3 regions of the Enterovibrio makurazakiensis genome follow, and region 2 is predicted to be linked to each of the others. Evidence: predicted binding sites of a transcription regulator. Region 2 holds the regulator's gene; each other region holds the start of a gene.
The links. The regulator MetJ, encoded in region 2, represses methionine synthesis genes. The targets are predictions, from matches to a motif close to TTAGACNTNTANANGTCTAA.
Positions count from the first base shown of each region.

Region 1: a site for MetJ is predicted at 2,296-2,315, ahead of metE (5-methyltetrahydropteroyltriglutamate--homocysteine S-methyltransferase). Genes of this name have one in related genera too.
Region 3: a site for MetJ is predicted at 4,161-4,180, ahead of metH (methionine synthase). Genes of this name have one in related genera too.

Region 1 is NZ_JAKJSE010000005.1:295,993-301,402, forward strand. It holds gene metE (5-methyltetrahydropteroyltriglutamate--homocysteine S-methyltransferase) at 3-2,282, opposite strand; gene metR (HTH-type transcriptional regulator MetR) at 2,386-3,297, shown strand; gene L4D06_RS03520 (DUF4250 domain-containing protein) at 3,343-3,537, opposite strand; gene L4D06_RS03525 (hypothetical protein) at 3,723-4,397, opposite strand; gene L4D06_RS03530 (GGDEF domain-containing protein) at 4,693-5,410, shown strand, end outside.
Region 2 is NZ_JAKJSE010000019.1:58,709-64,118, forward strand. It holds gene L4D06_RS15120 (malic enzyme-like NAD(P)-binding protein) at 104-1,354, shown strand; gene metJ (met regulon transcriptional regulator MetJ) at 1,538-1,855, opposite strand; gene L4D06_RS15130 (O-succinylhomoserine (thiol)-lyase) at 2,064-3,227, shown strand; gene L4D06_RS15135 (bifunctional aspartate kinase/homoserine dehydrogenase II) at 3,227-5,410, shown strand, end outside.
Region 3 is NZ_JAKJSE010000006.1:1,949-7,358, reverse strand. It holds gene lysC (lysine-sensitive aspartokinase 3) at 1-331, shown strand, start outside; gene metH (methionine synthase) at 439-4,113, opposite strand; gene L4D06_RS03600 (cation:proton antiporter) at 4,305-5,410, shown strand, end outside.

The sequences.
Region 1 (5,410 bases), on a different contig from region 2:
ATTCAACGAGGCTTACTGACGTTATCTCTCAGTATGCTCGCAGCATTGACCAAGCTAGACAACGCGGCTTCAACTTCGTCCCAGTTACGCGTCTTCAATCCACAGTCTGGGTTAACCCATAAACGTGAATCTGGAATGGTTTTACGTGCTTTCTCCAACAAGGCAACCATGCTGTCTACCTCTGGGATGTTTGGTGAGTGAATGTCATACACACCCGGGCCAATTTCATTTGGATACGAAAATTCTTCAAATGCTTGAAGCAATTCCATGTCTGAACGCGACGTTTCGATGGTAATGACATCGGCATCGAGCGCAGCAACAGAGTCAATAATGTCGTTAAATTCGCTGTAACACATGTGTGTGTGGATTTGCGTTTCTGGTTTGGCACTTGCTGCTGAGATCTTAAATGCATTAACCGCCCAATCCAGATACGCTTTCCAATCACCCACTTTTAACGGCATCCCTTCACGAATTGCAGGTTCATCAATTTGAATAATGTTGATACCTGCTTCTTGTAGATCAGCCACTTCATCACGCAACGCCAGCGCAATTTGTTCTGCAATGGCTTGGCGAGACAGATCTTCACGAGGGAAAGTCCAACCCAAAATCGTCACCGGCCCCGTCAGCATACCTTTCACCGGCTTGTCTGACAGGCTTTGTGCATAGGACGTCCAATCCACAGTGATCGGTGCAGGGCGAGAAATATCACCCACGATGACAGCAGGTTTCACACAGCGCGACCCGTAGCTTTGTACCCAACCGAATCGGGTGGCAGCAAACCCATCAAGGTTTTCAGCGAAATATTCCACCATGTCATTGCGCTCTGGTTCGCCATGAACCAGCACATCAAGGCCGAGCCTCTCTTGGCGCTCAATGGCATCTTTAATATGGCCTTGCATTGCAGCCGTGTAATCTGTGGCAGACAGAACACCCGACTTAACATCACGGCGCTGCTGACGAATTTCGGCCGTCTGCGGGAATGAACCAATGGTCGTGGTTGGGAAAAGAGGTAACGACAGCGCCGTTTTTTGCGCTTTTGCGCGCGCTTCATACGGTAGTTCTCGCTCACCTAACGCAGCAGTAATGCCGTTCACTTTCGCTTGTACATCTCGCTTGTTGACTCGCTCACTGAATGCGCGCGCTTCAATGGCTTCGCTATACACTTCACAAGCTGCAATGGCAGATTCATTTCCATCAAGTGCTTTTGCCAATAACGCTACTTCATTCAGCTTTTGCTTAGCAAAGGCCAACCAAGAATACACTTCTTCGTCGAGGCTAGTTTCTAAGTTCAAATCAATCGGCGAGTGTAAAAGAGAGCAACTGCTTGATACCCAAAGGCGATCGCCCAGCTTTTCCGCGGCAGGCTGGAGTGCTTGCAGCCATTTGTTCAGGTTGGCTTTCCACACGTTACGGCCATTTACGACACCGAGTGAAACCACCCAGTTGGAGGGAACTGCATCGATCACGGCATCCAACTGTTGTGGCGCAACACTCAAATCAACATGCAGGCCGTCTACTTTTAGTGCGCTAATCACATCAAGCTGTTGCTCAACAGATTCAAAGTAGGTAGTAAGAAGCAGTTTTACGTCGCCACTAATGACTTGGTACGCGAGCTTGTAGGCTTTTCTCCACTCTTCGGGCAAATCAAGCGCAAGAATAGGCTCATCAATTTGCACCCATTCAACGCCTTGTGATTTTAGCTTGGTGAAAATTTGCTGATAAACGGATAATAAACGTGGAAGTAAATCTAGGCGGTTGAAACCGTCTTCTTTCTCTTTACCGAGATACAAGTAAGAAACAGGTCCCAAAACCACAGGCTTCACCTTGTAACCCGACTTCTGAGCTTCTGACACCTCTTCAAATAACTGATTCCAGCTCAAAGAAAATTCATCGTCTTTAGTAAACTCTGGCACGATGTAGTGATAGTTTGTATTGAACCACTTTGTCATGTCTGACGCTGCACAGCTGCAACCTGTCGGTGCTTTACCACGAGCAATCCGGAATAAGGTGTCGAGATCTGGATGACCGTTACGATGACGCTCAGGAATATGACCCAAGGTCAGGCTGGTTTGAAGAACATGGTCATACCAAGCAAAGTCGCCAACCGTGACATAAGAAAGCCCAGCATCGGCTTGTGACTGCCAGTTGTTGTGGCGAATAGTAGCAGCAACATCGCGAAGGGCTTGTTGGTCACTTTTCCCGTGCCAGTAACTCTCCAATGCAAATTTCAATTCACGTTTGTTGCCGATGCGCGGGTAACCAAGAATATGTGTAGTGGACATTATCTTCTCCTTTTTAGCCGTCCAGATGTTTACATGTCCACCTTGATTCATTAGAGTGCATAAAACAAACTCAAATTACTCAAACGGATGTTGAGAATAATTCATGTTAGAAGTTAAGCACTTGCGAACGCTCTCTGTATTACGCGATACAGGCTCATTGACAGCGACAGCCACACAGCTTTGTTTGACACAATCTGCCTTGTCACATCAGCTCAAAGATCTAGAGCAACGCATAGGCGCTCCATTGTTTCTTCGAAAAACACGTCCTGTTCGTTTTACTGCAGAAGGCCAAGTGTTGCTGGCACTGGCGGATGACATGCTTCCTCGCCTTGCTAGAGCTGAAACGGAACTCGCAGCGTTGAAGGAAGACGCGCAAGGTCGATTGCATATGGCGATCGAATGCCATTCCTGCTTTCAATGGTTAATGCCAGCATTGAAAGAATACAGAATGAGCTGGCCCTTGGTGACATTGGACTTCTCTTCAGGATTTGGATTTGAACCCTTACCTGCCTTGGCTAGTGGGGAATTGGATCTCGTTATTTCGTCAGACATTAGCCCTCGCAGCGAAATCCACTATGAGCCGCTGTTTGATTTTGAAATGCGATTGGTGCTCTCGGATACGCATCCACTGGCATCGAAAAGTGTTATTGAAGCCGAGGATTTGGCGAATGAAACGCTTCTTACCTACCCCGTTCAGCGTCAGCGAATGGATGTCATCAAACACTTTCTCCATCCCGCGGGCGTCGAGCCGGCAAACTTTAAATCTGCAGACAACACACTGATGCTAATTCAAATGGTGACGGCGGGTCTTGGTGTGGCGGCTTTGCCGAATTGGGCAATCAGTGAATTTTCACGACAAGGATTAGTGGTTGATAAGCCGTTAGGAAAAGGACTATGGCGACGACTATATGCAGCAGTCAGGCATCAAGAAAGTGACCGTCCTTACCTTCAGGCATTTTTCGCCACAGCACGAAATCAATGCCATACGCATTTGGATGGGATCAAGAAAGTCTGAGCCGAGAAAACGGCTCATGGTTGTCAAAGCAGAAAATTCAAACGGCTATTTTTGCCTTAACTGGTTCACAACGGGATCATAGTAGCATCCCATTTCGTCCAGTTTGTGCTGGAATGCTTGTTGGTCCAATTCAAATTGCACTAGCAAGTCGTCAAGACTGCTGCACTCCAAACGCAGCTTTTCATTCACGATGCCATACATGATCGCACCATCAAGATGATCGAGATTATGAATTTCCATAAACACTGCTCTCTGTCTGCCATTATACCCAAGTAACCACATGTCTATTTTAGTCCAGTTAGATCATCTGCTATAAACAACAGGATCAAAAAAGGCACTTCATGTGCCTTTTCCTACCATTGAAACAGAAAACTGAAACTCGCAGAACAATGATGAATAACAGAGTGAGTTTGGCTGTTAAGGACTTAGACCATCGCAGACATTGCCAAGCCAGAGGCGCTCGCAATAACGATAAGCGCACAACAGAGTTGGGCTAGCTGGGGGGGAGTTTGACGCAGTAAATGGAGTGCCCAAATTATCACGCCACACACTACCAAGCCCAAGCTAGAAAACACCGAAGTAATCAATGTGTTAGCTTCGGACTCAGGCATTGAAGCGCTTGTCACCGCAATAATCACTGCCATGAACATGGAGGCGACAATGCCGACGACAGGCAAAATGCGGTGAAAAGCCTGTAAACGAGAACGAGCACGAACCAGTAAACAATGCGCTGTAATTGCGCCAACCAACAGCACTTGAGAAAGCATTAGCAAACCTGCTGCACTACCCTGCTGCCAAGCAGACACCAACACCGCCAAAACACCAAAGCCATTGGCGAGATGCAGTATTGGAATAGGACCTGATAATCGCGTTTTTCCTGATTTTGAGCGCAACGAGAAAATACCAAGCGCGATAAACGGCAATACCGAGAATGGCGAGAAGGGAATCACCGCCGCCCACGCTGCAACGATAAACCAAAAAGCTTTGTGGAGACGACCACGTTGACCGGGGCAGATATCCCCTTTAAGTAACACTAACGTCAAAACACACTGGGCGCCCAAGGCCCCAGACATCACCACCGAACTCAACAATTCGTACATTCTTTCTTACCCAATGAAAACGTGCGCCCGATTATACCCAAATTACGGGAATATGCAGGTTTCTAAACATCACCTTCATGAACCTCCACTGGAATGCAAATTTAGGATTCATTCACAAAACAACGTAGATAACCTCACAGATATTGATGATTATTTTGCTTTAGCTCGCATTGATATGTAACTGTTTTAATATAGAAATGAATATTGTGAACACGGTTCAAAAATATTAGACGATCTGTCGGTTAATTTACGACGTACTGATAGGCACTATCCAATAATTTTAGGCTAAGGAAACATGGAGTTAACCTACCGAAATTATAAACTCTCTCTTCGTGAGCTTTGGAGCGCGAGTAGCCATGCGAGTAGCTTCAATACGACGCGAGCGACGTATCTACGCAGTCGTATCATCGCGCTGAGTTATGTGTGGGCGGTATTGACCCTCGCATGGATTCCTGTCGATCGTCTTGTTATGCCCCAGGATAATTTCTCGTTAGTTCTCTTAAGGGTAGGTCTCGCCGTTGCTTTGCTTTCAATTGCTCGCGCTGTCAGCGTGCGAAATTCGCTTCATGATTGCCGAATTGCCTTAGTGAGTTTGGTAATGAGTTTCAACGTTTTCTACCTTCTGGCGAATCACACCTTAGGTTACCCTCATACCGTTAATTCATTTAGTTTCTGCTATACGCTACTGCCCTTTCTGCATGTCATCATGTTAACCGTTTTCCCATTGTCCATCAGGGAATCATCATCACTCATTTTGGTTACAGCCCTCACACAATTGTTTGTCGACTACCATAACGGCGCATTGTTATCACTTGATACAATAGCCATTTACTGGCTACAAACTGTTGTCGGTTTATTGGTGATTTGGGGACAAACATCCAAGTTGCACATGATGCTTCGCCTCTATCGCCATGCGACATTAGACCCACTAACCGGTGTCTACAATCGCCGAATGCTACTCACCCTCGCACAACGAGACATTGAAAACACACGAACCAGAGCACGTCCTTATT
Region 2 (5,410 bases):
TTCTCACCCTTAACTTGTTACGGATTGATCTTATCGCTTGCGAGATCGTTAACGTGACAAGGTTTTTAACCAATAACGATGAATAAAATCAGGAAATAACAACATGTCTGAAGACAAACGCCAACAGGCGCTGGATTATCACGCCTATCCTGTGCCTGGTAAAATCTCGGTAGAAGTGACCAAGCCTGCTGATACCGTGGAAGATTTAGCGTTGGCGTACAGCCCAGGTGTGGCAGAGCCTGTTCGTGAAATCGCACAAGATGCTGACAACGTTTATAAATATACTGCGAAAGGCAATATGGTTGCGGTTATTTCAAACGGCACCGCTATTCTGGGTTTGGGTAACCTAGGCCCGCTAGCCTCTAAACCTGTCATGGAAGGTAAAGCCCTTCTGTTCAAACGTTTTGCCGGTTTAGATTCGATTGATATCGAAGTCAAACACCGCACCATCGAAGAGTTTGTCGACACAGTTGCTAATATCTCCGACACCTTTGGTGGTATCAACCTTGAAGACATCAAAGCTCCCGATTGCTTTGAAATTGAAAAGCAGTTGATTGAGCGCTGTAACGTGCCGGTTTTCCACGATGACCAACATGGTACGGCGATCGTCACGGCAGCAGGTATGCTGAATGCGTTGGAGCTGCAAGGCAAAAACATCGAAGACGCTGTTGTCGTATGTTTAGGTGCGGGCGCTGCGGCAGTTGCGTGTATGGAACTGCTGATCAAATGTGGTGCGCAGCGTGAAAAGATTTACATGCTTGACCGCAAAGGTGTGATTCACACGCGCCGTGATGACATCAACGAATACAAGCAACTGTTTGCCAACAACACGGACAAACGCACATTGGAAGATGTGATCGAAGGTGCAGACATTTTCTTGGGTGTTTCTGGCCCAGACTTGCTGCCACCAGAGGCCTTGAAGCTGATGGCTGAAAAGCCGATCGTGTTTGCGTGTTCAAACCCAGATCCAGAAATCAAACCTGAGCTGGCACACCAAGTGCGTGATGATTTGATCATGGGTACGGGTCGTTCAGATTACCCGAATCAAGTGAATAACGTACTTTGCTTCCCGTTCATCTTCCGTGGTGCACTAGACGTACGTGCAAGCCGCATCAATGATGAAATGAAGTTAGCGGCGGTTGAAGCAATTCGTTCACTGGCAAAAGAGCCCGTACCCGCTGATGTATTGAAGGCTGCCCGCGTTGATGCATTGAGCTTTGGTATTGATTACATCATTCCTAAGCCTATGGACCCTCGCCTATTGCCACGCGTTGCGAAAGCCGTTGCGGTTGCTGCGGTTGAGTCAGGCGTTGCGCGTATTGAAATGCCAGAAAACTATATGGCCGATAAGTAATAGATGGCTGATAAGTAAAAGTACGGAAGAAAAATATCGGCACGAAAGACGAGTAACGGCCTCGGAGACGTTTCACTCTTCTGTCGTACTTTGAAGGAAAATAGTACTGTTTTTCTTTCGACGAAAAAAAACCAGCCAATCGGCTGGTTTTTTTGTCATAACTTTGTCATTGCGACGATGAAATCAATATTCTTCGTCGTTAAACTCGATACCTAATTCTTTCATGATGCGCTTCACTTCGGCAGGCACGCTATCCGCTTTGTCTTTGCGAATGTCGTCATCTGTTGGTAGCGGTTGGCCTGTGTAGGCATGCAAAAACGCTTCGCACAACAGTTCACTGTTGGTGGCATGACGTAAATTATTGACCTGTCGACGCGTACGCTCATCTGTCAGGATTTTAAGCACTTTCAGTGGGATAGAGACGGTGATCTTCTTTACTTGTTCTTTCTTTTTACCGTGCTCGGCGTAAGGGTTAATATATTCGCCATTCCACTCTGCCATCGTGCACCTTCTAAGCAGTTTCATTGATAAATCGCTGTCAACACCGGAAGCATGATGCCCAGGTTGGATGAATTTCGAATTTTAGCGATATTAACCGCTACATGTAAAGACATATAGACGTCCAGAAGTATTGACGTCTTGATTGTGAGTGGTTAAGGTTGAGCCTATCTGCTCGTATTATGATCGCATTTTGACAGGGAAAGACACCATGAGCGACAAGAAGTCAGCCACGATTGCCGTACGCACTGGCATCACTACCGATTCTCAGCACAATGCTGTGGTTCCTCCTATTTACCTTTCTACCAACTACGAATTCCCTGAGTTCGGCGAAGTGCCGACGTATGACTATGCGCGTGGTGGTAACCCAACGCGTAACCTTTTAGAGACGGCGCTTGCTGAGCTTGAAAACGGCGCGGGTGCGGTAGTGACGAACTGTGGCATGTCTGCCATCAATCTGCTGCTTTCTTTAGTTGGTCCCGATGATCTTATTGTTGCCCCGCATGATTGCTATGGCGGCACATACCGTTTGTTTGATTCCCGTGCGCGCAAAGGCGCATTTAAGATTGAGTTTGTTGATCAGTCTGATGAAGCCGCATTGGCATCAGCGTTGGCAAAGAATCCTAAGTTGGTGTGGATTGAAACCCCATCAAACCCGTTATTGCGCGTTGTCGACATCGAAGCGATTAGCCAGCAAGCACAGGCTGTGGGGGCGTGGGTTGGGGTCGATAACACGTTCTTATCTCCTGTATTGCAAAAGCCGCTGAATCTTGGCGCTGACTTTGTGGTGCACTCGACCACGAAATTCATCAACGGTCACTCTGATACAGTCGGGGGTGTGGTGGTTGCTAAAGAGCAAGCATTGGCGGATGAGTTGAAGTGGTGGGGTAACTGTATCGGCGCAACCGGTAACGCGTTTGATAGCTATATGACCTTACGTGGGTTACGAACGTTGAGCGCGAGGATGCGTCAGCACGAAGAGAATAGCGCAGAAGTCCTAGCCTTCTTGCAAACTGAGCCGTTGGTCCGTGTTATTTACCATCCGGCATTGCCAGAGCACCCAGGCCATGACATAGCCAAGAAGCAGCAAAAAGGCTTCGGCGGCATGTTGAGCTTTGAGCTCGAAGGGGGTGATAACGAGTTGAAGCAGTTCTTGAATGCACTCGAACTCTTTTCATTGGCAGAATCCCTTGGTGGCGTAGAAAGCTTAGTCACACATCCAGGCTCGATGACGCATCGCGCCATGTCTGACGAGGCGCAAGCGGAAGCAGGTATTGCTGCAACCCTCTTGCGTTTATCTATCGGTCTGGAGGATCATACGGATTTGGTCGCCGACCTGAAACAAGCATTCGATAAAGTGAGAGAGAATCAGTAATGAGCGCGGTTGAAGTCGTATCCCCTCAGCAGTCGCCGTCCCGCCAGTTGCATAAATTTGGTGGTAGCAGCCTTGCCGACCCAGAGTGTTTTCGCCGAGTGGCGAGAATTCTGGCGCAATATAGTGGTGCGACAGACATTATTGTCGTTTCAGCCGCCGGTAAAACCACCAATCGCCTTATCGAATGGCTAGGATTGTTGGATAAAGATGGACGCTTGGCCCACGAAACCCTACAAAGCTTGCGTAAGTATCAGCAAGATTTGATTGAAAATCTGATTGAAGGCGAAGCCAAACAATCCCTGGTTGACGCTCTGTATGAAGATTTCAGCAGTATGGCGCAGGTCGACGAGAGCGCACTGGGTGTTGCTCTGCGATCTTGGGCGCAAGGTTTTGGTGAAGTGTGGTCTGCACGTTTGTTGTCAGCGTTATTGACGCAGCAAGACATGCCCGCTGTGAAGCTCGATTCACGCAGTTTCTTGCGTGCAGAACGTTCGGTTCAGCCGGAAGTCGATCGCGCCAGTTCATGGCCTTTGTTGAAAGAACAATTGGTGCAACACACCCAGCGCCGCATCGTGATCACTGGATTTATGGCTCAAAACGCATCGGGCGAAACGGTGTTGTTAGGGCGAAATGGTTCGGACTATTCTGCGACCATCATTGGTGCGCTAGCCGATGTGAGCCGTGTGACCATTTGGAGTGATGTAGCAGGGGTTTACAGTGCAGATCCTCGTCTTGTTGATGATGCTTGCTTATTACCGCTATTGCGTCTCGATGAAGCGGCAGAGCTTGCTCGCCTTGCTGCGCCCGTGCTTCACACTCGTACATTGCAGCCTGTGGCGCAAAGCTGTATCGATCTGAATCTACGTTGTAGCTACGATCCCGAATCGGGGTCGACCCGTATCGAGCGCGTGCTGGCATCAGGACGTGGCGCCAAAATTATCACTTCGCTCAATGATGTGTGCCTACTCCAACTTGATGTGCCGCGAGGTCATGATTTTCATGTGGCGCGACGTGATATCGAACGATTGCTGACACGCAATCAAATTCAGCCATTGGCCTTGTCTGCCAGTGCTGATCAATATCGTATTCAGTTGGCTTACACCGCTGAAGTTGTCAACAGTGTGCTTGAGCAACTGCAAGATGCGGGCATTCCTGCTGATATTCGATTGCGTGAAGGCTTTAGCCTTGTGGCGGCAGTGGGGGCGGGCGTCACGGCGAACCCAGTTCATTGTCACGGTTTCTATCAACAACTGCGTGGTCAGCCGATTGAATTTATCAGCGAATCAAACAGTGGGCTGAGCATTGCGGCACTGCTGCGTAAAACGAATACGTCGTCACTAGTGGCAGATATCCATTGTGCCTTGTTCCAAGCGCAGCGTCGCATAGGCTTAGTACTGCTGGGGAAAGGCAACATTGGTAGCCGTTGGTTATCACTATTTAGTGAACAAAAAGGCGCGTTAGAAAAACGCCACGGCATGAACTTTGAACTCATTTCAGTGCAAGATAGTCATCATCAGTGGGTCGACTTTTCGGGTATTGATGCTGACGCTGTGATGGAACACTTTAGCGAGCGCGCGACGCCTTACGAAGCAACAGACTGGATACAGAACCTGCTCAATCATCCTTATGACGACATTGTCGTGCTTGATGTGACGGCAAGTGCGCCACTGGCGGGTCAATATCCTGATTTGGCAGAGCACGGTTATCACCTTATCTCTGCCAACAAAGTGGCAGGCTCTGCCAGCGGTGAGCATTACCATCTAGTACAAGATGCGTTTGCTAAGACGGGTCGCTACTGGCTTTACAATGCTACCGTGGGCGCCGGGTTGCCGGTGAACCATACTGTGCGAGACTTACGCGAAAGTGGCGATCAGATTATCGCGCTGTCAGGCATCTTCTCGGGCACATTATCTTGGCTTTTTCAGCAATTTAACGGCGACGTTAAATTTAGTGAGCTGCTAGAGCAAGCATGGCAACAAGGGCTAACGGAACCCGACCCGCGAGAAGATCTTAGCGGTGCGGATGTCATGCGTAAGTTGGTGATATTGGCTCGCGAGTCGGGTCTTGATGTAGAACCAGAGCAGGTGCAAGTGCAATCCTTAGTGCCAGAGGCATTGGCATCGTTGTCACTCGACGGCTTCCTTGATCAGAGTGTGTTACTTGATGAAGCGCTGGAAGAGTGG
Region 3 (5,410 bases), on a different contig from region 2:
TCTCATTACGACATCGGAAGTCAGTGTTTCCTTAACCTTGGATCAAACCAATACAAAAGGGGGCGCGCCAACGCTACCTGAGGGGGCAGAGAAAGAACTCGCTAAACTGTGCAAAGTCACCGTGGAACAAGATATGTGCCTCGTCGCGCTGATCGGCAATCATATGGGTGAGTCTCGCGGTGCGGCAGCGAAGATCTTTGGATCGCTGGAGGACTATAACCTTCGCATGATTTGTTATGGTGCCAGTAGTCACAACCTGTGCTTTTTAACCAGCACCAGTGATTCGAAAGACGTGGTGAAAGCCCTTCATAAAGAGTTGTTTGAGAACTAAACCTTATCGCCTCTTTCATGTGGTAGACGATAAAGACAATAGTAGACACAGAAAAGGCGCTCAATGAGCGCCTTTTGTATCGTTCATAATAAGTTAGGTTACGAACACTAGCCCAGATTCGGCCCTAGCCATTTATCGGCTTCGATCAAATCCCATCCTTTACGATCGGCGTAGCTGTCTCGCTGATCCTCTTGGATCTGTGCAACCGCAAAGTAGCGCGATTCAGGGTGCGAGAAATACCAACCCGATACCGCAGCACCTGGCCACATTGCATAGCTTTCAGTAAGGATCATGCCAGTGTTTGCTTCTGCATCCAACAAGCTCCAAATCTTGCCTTTCTCTGTATGCTCAGGGCATGCAGGATAACCCGGTGCAGGACGAATACCTTGATACTTTTCACGGATCAGATCTTCGTTTGCCAATGCTTCATCAGGTGCATAGCCCCAAATTTCTTTACGCACGGCTTCATGCATGTACTCAGCAAATGCTTCCGCCAAACGGTCAGCAACCGCTTGAACCATAATGGCGTTGTAATCGTCGCCTTTCGCTTTGAACTGCTCTGCGATGTCGTATTCGCCAATACCACCTGTTACGGCAAATGCGCCAATCCAGTCAGCCTTACCACTCTCTTTCGGCGCAATGTAATCCGACAAGCAGTAGTTAGGACCTTTTGGCTTTTTCGTTTGCTGACGCAAGCCATTCAACACGGTGAAAACCTCAGTACGATATTCATCGGTGTAAACCTCAACATCGTCATCCACGCTATTGGCTGGGAACAAGCCACACACGCCATTGGCTTTGATCATGCCTGTGCGTTCTATGTCATCCAATATTGCATTGGCATCATCAAACAGACGCTGCGCTTCTTCACCCACCACTTCATGGCGCAAAATTGTTGGGTACTTTCCGCTAAGCGACCAGGTCATGAAAAATGGTGTCCAGTCGATATATTTGCGAATTTTCGAGACTGGGAAATCAGTAAACACATGCACTCCGGGCTTATTAGGCACGGGTGGCATGTAAGCATCCCAATCAATCGGCACTTTATTTGCACGTGCTTCTTCAAGAGTGACAGGTGGCGTACGCGGCTTCTTACGCGCATGTTGTTCACGTACGGTCACATACTCAGCCTTTGTACGCTCGACAAATGCAGGACGATGTTCGTCTGACAACAGCGCCGAACAAACACCCACTGCGCGGGATGCATTAGACACATACACCACAGGCGCGTGGTAGTTTTCTTCAATCTTAACTGCCGTGTGCGCTTTTGAGGTGGTGGCTCCACCAATCAGCAGTGGTAAATCAAAACCACGGCGTTCCATCTCTTTGGCAACGTGCACCATTTCGTCAAGCGATGGAGTGATCAGGCCACTCAAGCCAATAATGTCGACATTCTCTTCTTTGGCAACCTGCAAGATTTTGTCACAAGACACCATGACGCCAAGATCAATGATTTCGTAGTTATTACACTGCAACACCACGCCCACGATATTCTTACCAATGTCATGCACATCGCCTTTCACTGTGGCTAAGAGAATCTTACCGTTAGTTTGCCCTGCTTGTTTTTCAGCATTGATATAAGGTTCGAGGTAGGCAACCGCCTGTTTCATCACGCGTGCGGATTTCACCACCTGCGGCAAGAACATCTTACCTTCACCGAATAAATCACCCACCACGTTCATGCCTGCCATCAATGGGCCTTCAATCACTTCAAGGGGCTTACTTGCTTTCGCGCGGGCTTCTTCCGTATCTTCAACGATAAATTCGGTGATCCCTTTCACCAAGGCATGCGATAAACGCTTCTCAACGTCCCAACCGCGCCACTCTTGCGCCGTGCGATCCTCTTTAACCTCACCCGTCCCGCGGTATTTGTCTGCAATATCAAGAAGACGCTCTGTACCATCATCGCGTCGATTCAATACAACGTCTTCCACTGCCTCACGAAGTTCATCAGGAAGATCGTCATAAATCGCAAGCTGACCTGCGTTGACGATCCCCATGTCCATGCCGTTTTTAAAACAGTAATAAAGGAAAACAGCGTGAATCGCTTCACGAACAGGGTTGTTACCACGAAATGAGAATGACACATTCGACACGCCGCCCGAAACCATCGCATGTGGTAGGGTGCGTTTGATATCACCGACCGCCTCAATAAAGTCGACCGCGTAGTTGTTGTGCTCTTCAATGCCCGTCGCCACTGCAAAAATGTTCGGGTCGAAGATGATGTCTTCTGGTGGGAAGCCCACCTCATTGACTAAGATGTTATAGGCTTCGGTACAGATTTCGGTTTTACGCTCACGGGTATCCGCCTGACCCACTTCATCAAACGCCATCACGATAACCGCTGCGCCATAGCGACGAATTAACTTGGCTTGCTCAATGAATTTCTCGACTCCTTCTTTCATCGAAATCGAGTTAACGATGGGCTTGCCCTGCACACATTTCAACCCAGCTTCTAAGATTTCCCATTTTGATGAATCGACCATGATGGGAACTTTCGAGATCTCAGGCTCTGTCGCACACAAGTTGAGGAAACGCACCATGGCTGCTTCCGCATCCAACATGCCTTCATCCATGTTGATATCGATGATCTGTGCACCCGCCTCGACCTGCTGACGCGCGACTTCTAATGCTTCATCATAAAGCTCTTCTTTAATGAGGCGCTTGAAGCGGGCCGAACCCGTCACGTTAGTACGTTCACCCACATTAATGAATAAGGTGTCGGGCGCAATCGTCAATGGCTCAAGGCCAGACAAGCGACAGTACTTTGGCAAATCCGGAAGCGTTCTCGGTTTCACATTACGAGTAGCTTCCGCCATTTTTCGAATGTGTTCAGGTGTCGTACCACAACAGCCCCCCACCAGGTTTAAGAAACCACTTTGTGCCCACTCCGCGATGTGTTCAGCCATGTCTTCAGGGCTGAGGTCGTATTCACCGAATGCATTTGGTAAACCCGCATTGGGGTGAGCAGACACAGAACACTCAGAAATACGTGACAGTTCTTCAACGTATTGACGCAATTCATCAGGACCCAACGCACAGTTAAGGCCAAAGGAAATAGGTTTAACGTGTCGTAGGGAGTTATAAAAAGCTTCGGTCGTTTGACCAGACAGGGTACGACCGGATGCATCGGTGATCGTGCCTGAAATCATAACAGGCAGTTCAATACCGTCTTCGTCAAATACCGTCTCGACAGCAAAGGTACACGCTTTGGCGTTCAAGGTATCAAAAATAGTTTCGACCAAGATGATGTCTGCACCGCCAGCAATCAACGCACGCGTGGATTCAGAGTAGGCTTCAACCAATTGATCAAATGTAACGTTTCGATAGCCCGGATCATTCACATCAGGGGAAATAGAGCAGGTGCGGTTCGTTGGACCAAGTACGCCAGCAACAAAACGCGGTTTATCGGGATTTTTTGCCGTCCATTCATCAGCAACTTCGCGGGCAAGCTTTGCCGCTTCTAGATTGATTTCCGAACTAAGCGATTCCATGTCGTAGTCGGCCATGGCAATCGTGGTGGCATTAAAGGTGTTGGTCTCAAGAATGTCTGCACCCGCTTCCAGGTACTCAGCATGAATTTGTTTAATGAGCGCTGGCTGCGTCAGGACTAAAAGGTCATTGTTACCCTTTAGATCAGAATGCCAATCAGAAAAACGCTCACCACGGTAATCAGACTCATCCAGTTTGTAGTCCTGGATCATGGTGCCCATACCGCCATCAATAATGAGAATGCGCTCAGCCAACAGTTTTTTTAGTATGTCCTTACTACTCACAGCCACAAATTCCTTCTTAAATTGCTCGCTAATTGCATAGTAACATAGCTTAATTGGAAATCTAGACGTCTATTCGCTTCTCACTCTCAGCCGATCCCTGAAAACACTCGGATTTGTTGTAGTTTTCTTGCTCGCATAGATCTATATTTCGTTACAAATTTTTGGGTTCTCCTTTTTTCGCTAACATGAGGTCACCTATGACCGTCTATACAACACTGTGCTTTCTCGCAGCCGCTGCCATGGCTATTGCATTTATCAATAGCAAAATTGGTCAAATGCAAACAACCATTGCAATCACTGCTGGCGCACTGATTCTCTCTCTCGGTATCGTGATTTCAGGCCAGAACAACTGGTTTGATTTAAAAGACTTGGCCGCAGAGACTCTCAACGAAGTGCACTTTGATGACTTTTTGCTAAAAGGTGTGCTTGGATTTCTTCTGTTCGCAGGTGGTCTCGGAGTCAAACTCCCAAACTTAAAAGATCAGAAATGGGAAATCACGGTTCTTGCCCTAGGGGCAACCTTGGTCTCCACCTTCTTTATCGGCGGTGCTGCCTGGTTGTTCTTCCAGCTCATCGGGATTCAGTTTGATTTTATCTACTGCCTTCTTTTTGGCTCCTTGATTTCACCAACAGACCCCATCGCTGTTCTTGCCATCGTTAAAAAACTAGACGCGCCAAAACGTATATCGACTCAGATTGAAGGTGAATCATTATTCAATGACGGATTTGGTTTGGTCATCTTCATCACCTTATTTACGATCGCCTTCGGTACAGAAACACCAACGGCATTGGGTGTTGTTGAACTCTTCTTGCATGAAGCGATTGGCGGCATTGTTTACGGATTCTTACTTGGGCTCTTGTTCCATTATCTTATTTCAAACACCGACGACCATTCTATGGAGTTACTGCTAACCCTCGGTATTCCAACTGCTGGTTATGTATTCGCAGGCTTGATTGGCGTATCTGGTCCATTGGCCATGGTGGTTGCCGGTATCATGATTGGAAACTGGACACGCTATATTGGTTTCTCCAAGGAAAGCGAAGACCACCTCGATCATTTCTGGGAGCTGGTTGATGAGTTCCTAAATGGGGTGTTGTTCTTATTAATTGGCCTGAGTATGTTGACCTTTAGCTTCCACAAAGAAGATTGGATCATCATGGCTTTCGCTGTGCCTTTGGTGCTTCTCGCGCGTTATTTGAGTGTTCGCCTTTGCTATGTTGGTTTTAACCGCTATCGCGATTACAACCCGTTCGCCGTGCGAATTCTTACTTGGGGGGGGCTGCGTGGTGGCTTGGCCATTGC